2 linked regions of the Saccharophagus degradans 2-40 genome follow. The protein of the gene in region 2 binds, or shares a complex with, the protein of the main gene of each other region. Links are inferred from orthologs where the notes say so. Each region holds a gene or a part of one and is shown on either strand. Other genes may lie near its edges.

Region 1 (2,979 bases), 1.8 Mb from region 2 along the record:
TAAGTGACTAGGCAAACTCAGCAGACAACACAAGCACCACAGCCAAGCCAACAGCCGCACGCAACTAAACAGCACCCCACTGCTGGCTCGCCCTCACCGCACATTGAGGTAATTGAGTACGGCAATGAAAAAAATCGTATTTTAATAATCGACAATGCATTTGCCCATTGCGACCAACTTCGCAATGCAGGGCTTTCCAAATACTTCGTTGGTGACGACACCAACTTTTATCCAGGTATACGCGCGCCCGCGCCAGAAGATTATAAAAAGCAACTTAATGCACTGCTGCACCAACCAATAATAGACACCTTTAGCCTGTCCTCTGCTACTGAGCTAGAACTCGGGGTAAGCGCCTATTCACTGCCCGCACAACCACAGGAAACCCTCAGACCCATTCAGTGTATCCCACATATCGATGCACCAGATGCCAATCAATTTGCAGTGGTGCATTACATCGCAACGCAACCTTTTGGTGGCACTGGGTTTTATCGGCATATAGAATCTGGCTTAGAGAGCATCAACCCAACCAACGTGAAACAATATTTCGCCGAGGTTAAGCAACAGGCAATACAGGAAGGGAAAAAACTCATTCGCTATATGAATGGCAGCAACACGCTATTTGAGCGCATTGCCAGCATAGAATTTAAATTTAACAGGCTAGTTGTTTATCGCGGCAATTACTTACACGCGGGTAATTTAGATGCACGCCGCGATATTAACGCCAACCCAGAAATGGGCCGCCTTACTTTAAACAGCCTTATTAAAGCTAAAGGCTAACCCCTACCTTATTATTAATTGGCTTTGTTTACTTACGTATTGCTCCAGCGCTTTAATAATATCTAATTTTTTAGCTATTTGCTCTGGGCTTTGGTCTTGCTGCTGCTCTAGCTCTGCTCGTATATTTACAAGCTTGTCGTTTAGCTCGCTTAACGATAACACCCCATCGCCACCGTCTTTTAACCGCTGGCTTACAAACTCTCGCCACTCGGCCCGCTCGCTATCGGTTAAATCGTCAGGAAAATTACGCGCCTTATAACGCAGCAACATATCGTTTAACCGCTTATCACTAAATACAAAATTGTGTTTCGATAGTTCCGCGCCATTCGCCTTGCGCACATCTGCCATTACGTATTTATCTGTGTCACCCACAAAGCCGTCGTACAGCATACGCTCTGGGTCTAAGCTACCTTCAAACTCGTTTGTGGCAAATACCTGCTGCAGCTTTTCTGTTATATCCATACGCTGCAACTGCGACCAATGCTTTTCGCACTGTGCCTTATCTATACCCAATCGCGCCTGCGCCTGTTCGTCTAGTATTTTAGGCGTTAGAAGTATGGGGCATTTATTTAAATGAATTAACTTAACCGGCAAGCGTTCTACGCCTTCGGGTAAATCTTTGGTTGCGGTAAATATACGCGCTCTAATCTCATCTGCAGACAAATCAAAAAGTGGTTTCGGGTCGGCATTTAAATTAATAACTATTACTGCATTTTTGTTAACGGGATGATAAGCCAAAGGCGCTATCAAACCGGCACAGCCATTTTCGGATGAAAACTTTGATGAGATATGTAGCATTGGCTTTTTACTTGCCACATCCAACAACTTAGTTGCCTCACGCTTACCGCGATTATTGACAACATGCTCATACAAAGCAGGCTGCTTTTCACGAACCAAACGCGCCAGTTTAATGGTAGCCTCAACATCGGAATACGCATCGTGCGCCGACGCATGCACAATGCCATTTACTTTAGTTAAGTTTTCTAATCTAAAACTTGGCTTGCCGTCCACAACCGGCCATTCTATGCCTTCTGGCCGCAATGCATAGCATAGGCGCACCATATCAATAATATCCCAGCGCGAATTACCGTTGCGCCACTCGCGCTCGTAGGGGTCAAAATAATTGCGGTACAACGTATAACGGGTAACTTCATCATCAAAACGAATAGAATTATAGCCCACACCACAGGTGCCCGGTTTGGCCAATTCGCGATGTATTTGTTTAATAAATTCGCGCTCAGTTACGCCTTTAGCGAGGGTTTCTTGCGGTGTAAGCCCTGTCACTAAACAGGCTTCGGGGTTAGGCCAAATATCCTCTGGTGGCTTGCAATATATTACCAGTGGCTCGCCAATAATATTTAGATCCATATCGGTGCGCACGCCAGCAAATTGGCTAGGCCGATCTACAGCAGGGTTTGCGCCCCATGTTTCGTAGTCGTGCCAATAAAATGTTTTTTGCATGCTCCGCTTCCTGTTTTTTTTGCGTTATACTTGCGCGCCAGTACGACAATGCAATGGCGAACCGCGCACCGTTGGTGTGCATAATAGAGTTGAGGCACTATGAACGATTTAGATAATCTTTTCCAGAGCAACAAAGATTGGGCAGAAGCAATTAAGGCCGAAGACCCGCACTTTTTCGAAAAACTTTCTGCACAACAGTTCCCTGAGTACTTGTGGATTGGCTGCTCTGATAGCCGCGTACCCGCCAACCAAATTGTTGGCTTAATGCCAGGTGAAATGTTTGTACATCGCAACATTGCTAACTGTGTGGTACACACCGACCTAAACTGCCTTTCTGTAATTCACTATGCGGTATCGGTTCTTAAAGTTAAGCACATTATTGTAACTGGCCACTACGGCTGTGGCGGTGTGGCAGCCGCGCTCACCAATCAACAATTTGGCTTGGTAGACCACTGGATTCGCAATATCCGCGATGTGTACCAAAAACAAAAAGCCGAGCTAGAAAACATTACCGACGAGAAAGAGCGCTTGAACCGGTTATGTGAGCTAAACGTTAAGCAACAGGCGCTAAATGTAACTGCGCTACCCGCTGTGCAAAACGCATGGAAAGAAGGCCGAGAGCTTACTGTACACGGCTGGATTTACTCACTTGAAGATGGCCTACTGAAGAAGCTTACCGACAGTATCGGCAGCATTGAGCAGGTTGCAGAGCAGTTCCGCGTTATCTAAGCTGCGTCGCAA
Region 2 (2,806 bases):
TGCATTGTGATCTTTTTAGTGCCTCGCCCGCCGCAAGTAGGGCACTCTCACCGCGACAGTGGCGCGGTGCCAGAGCTTATTATGCAAACCCTTAAAAACACCGAGCTGCTGCGTTTAAATTTCGGTATTTTTACTTTGCACGCGTTGCTAATGGCCTGTTTCTTGGCAATTCCTGTTGTAGTGGAAAGTAGTTTAGGTATTCCTCGGGGTAAGCATTGGCAGGTTTACTTGCCAATGTTGGCTATCGCGTTGGGCGTAGTGCTGCCGCTCATTATGGTTGCTGAGCGCAATCGCAAGTTAAAGCCCGTTTTCTTGTTTGCCATTGCTGTGCTTGTTGTTTCGCAAGCTAGCTTAGCGGTTGTTCCGTTGGCGGGCTGGCCGTTTTTATTGCTAATGCTGCTGTTTTTCGTGGCGTTTAACCTGCTGGAGGCTTGTTTGCCTTCGTTGGTCAGTAAGCTTGCACCTGTAGGTGCCAAAGGCACGGCGATGGGGGTGTATTCCACTAGCCAGTTTTTAGGGGCGTTTATTGGCGGGTCTGTTGGAGGTTACATTTTTACCCTGTGGGGTATGGATGGCCTGTTCGCTGCTGGCGCGCTTTGCGCTGCCGCTTGGTTCGCAGTAGCTGCATCTATGCGCACTCCGCGCCACTTAAGCAGCATGTGTATGGGCGTTCAGCGTGAAAGCGGCGCACAGTGTGCGATTGATGTACTCACATTGCCGGGCGTAGTAGAGGCTCTGTGGGTCGAGCAGGAAGGTTTGTTGTATTTAAAAGTAGATAATCGAGAGCTGGATAGGTCCCAGTTGGATGATTTGATTGCGGCGCAATAAAGCGCCATCATAGACGGGCTTTTCAGCAATGATCTAGAATAGCCGTTTGACATTCGCATAGCGATATTAAAGATTGGGTGCCTGCCGTCATACGGGGCCTATATCTATCGCGATGGCACTACATAATTTGGAGGAATCATGGCGCAACGAGGTGTAAATAAAGTCATTATTGTTGGTAATCTAGGGCAAGACCCAGAAACCAAATACACTGCCAGTGGCGCAGCAATTACTAACGTAAGTATTGCAACGTCAGAAACATGGAAGGATAAGCAAACCGGTCAAGCGCAAGAGCGCACTGAATGGCACCGAGTAGTGTTTTTTAATCGCTTAGCGGAAATTGCCGGCGAATATTTACGCAAGGGCAGCAAAGTTTATATCGAAGGCGCTCTGCGTACACGCAAGTGGCAAGATCAAGGTGGCCAAGATCGTTACACTACTGAAATTGTCGCGAACGAGATGCAAATGCTCGACTCTCGCGGTGGCAGCGATGACAGTATGGGCGGCGGTTATCAAAATGCCCCTAGTCGCCCAGCGCCTGCTCAAGCCCCTGCCCAGCAAGGTGGTGGTGCGCCAGCATACGGCGGCGGTCGTCCACAGCCTGCTCCAGCCCCAGCTGCGCCTCCTGCGCCAGACATGGACAGCTTTGACGACGATATTCCATTCTAAAAACATAACGTTTTGCAGGTAAGCCCTAAGTTCTTTAGGGCTTTTCTTTTTGCTCGCTTAATGGAGCTACCTTTTGGCTTTTAAAATACTATCTTGGTGTCCTAATCGTGAGCTCGAGGCTGTGCTGTCGGCAACACTCGAAGATTTACCGTACGAAATTGTTGTGCAGGATGATGCCCAAGCTTCTAACCCCGCGGCTAGGGAGCAGTGGCTGGAGTCTGTGCGCCCCAACGCGATAATCAGTTTACTGCCTTCTACTCTTGCAGATATCGATGACGCTTATCTCGAGCAAGTGAGCCAAGTGGTGGCTTACTGTGCAGTGAATAATGTTCCTATTATTCAAGTCTCCTCATACCGTGTTTTTGGTGAAGGCTATTCTGTTACTGCTCTGCAGGAAGATGCAGAGCCCGGTGCGCAGGATGAGCTGGGGGTGAGGCTTAATAAGCTAGAAGCACTGTACGCTAACCTTTCTCAAAAAATTATCGTGCGCACTGGGTGGTTGTTAAATAGCGCCGTCGATAGTGTCTTTGCGCAATTAATTCCGCCGCTGCTTGAGCGCGATAGCAAGTTGGTTGTATCGGATCATCACTTTGGCTGCCCTTTACCGAAAGAGTTTTTGGCCAAGGCCTTGGTTGCCATGTCGCAGCAAATACTTTGTGGGGCTGAAAACTGGGGTGTGTTCCACCTACACAGTGCAGATAGTTGCTCTGAAGCCGAGCTGGGTGACCAGTTGGTGCGTGTATTTAATGCCGATTATCAGCAAGACTTGCAGTTGCCAACTGTTGCCAGTAAAGACGACAGTCGATACCACTTTGTGGGTAGTGCAAATATTCTAGGGCGTCGCTGTACCGATAACTTTGGCATCCAATTGCCCACGTGGCGAAAGGGCTTTAAGAACCTTGTGGCACAATGGTTGAAAGGTAATGCTCAATATAGCCATCTGCTCGATTTAAAAGCATCAGATAAAAAGTAAGTTTGCTGATTGAGCAAATTAGTTTGCCAATAAAAAAGGCCGCTTAAGTAAGCGGCCTTTTTAGTTTTCGCGAATACGCTTGTAGTTAAACGGAGTTAAGCGGAATACTTTTTGAAAACTAATGTGGCGTTGGTGCCGCCGAAGCCAAAGCTGTTGGACATGGCGCTTTCGATGTTGGCATCTTTCGATGCGGTAACAATCGGCATGCCTTCAGCAGCTGGGTCGATGGTTTCAACGTTGGCTGAGCCGGCAATAAAGTTATTGTTCATCATTAGCATGGTGTAGATAGCTTCTTGAACGCCGGTTGCGCCGAGGCTGTGACCAGTTAAAGATTTGGTG

Evidence for each region. Proteins that work in one complex are often made in the same cells at the same time.
Region 1: the proteins of ssb (region 2) and sbcB are in contact, whole or in part, in a crystal structure (PDB 3C94), measured with the Escherichia coli proteins. The link is inferred for Saccharophagus degradans 2-40 from one-to-one orthologs.

What each region holds. Positions count from the first base shown.
Region 1 is NC_007912.1:3,035,301-3,038,279, forward strand. What follows is about bases 10-2,912. They hold sbcB (exodeoxyribonuclease I), read right to left. Parts: upstream 2,239-2,912; coding sequence 781-2,238; downstream 10-780. Other genes in these bases: SDE_RS12525 (SapC family protein), read left to right, coding at 10-11; SDE_RS12530 (DUF6445 family protein), read left to right, coding at 10-777; can (carbonate dehydratase), read left to right, coding at 2,338-2,912. In the rest of the region: more of SDE_RS12525, read left to right, coding at 1-9; more of SDE_RS12530, read left to right, coding at 4-9; more of can, read left to right, coding at 2,913-2,967. UniProt on the Escherichia coli protein: Degrades single-stranded DNA (ssDNA) in a highly processive manner.
Region 2 is NC_007912.1:1,277,444-1,280,249, forward strand. The notes cover bases 1-2,730. They hold ssb (single-stranded DNA-binding protein), read left to right. Parts: upstream 1-966; coding sequence 967-1,494; downstream 1,495-2,730. Other genes in these bases: SDE_RS05240 (MFS transporter), read left to right, coding at 1-828; SDE_RS05250 (sugar nucleotide-binding protein), read left to right, coding at 1,568-2,467; fabB (beta-ketoacyl-ACP synthase I), read right to left, coding at 2,563-2,730. Outside these bases: more of fabB, read right to left, coding at 2,731-2,806. UniProt on the Escherichia coli protein: Plays an important role in DNA replication, recombination and repair. Binds to ssDNA and to an array of partner proteins to recruit them to their sites of action during DNA metabolism. Acts as a sliding platform that migrates on DNA via reptation.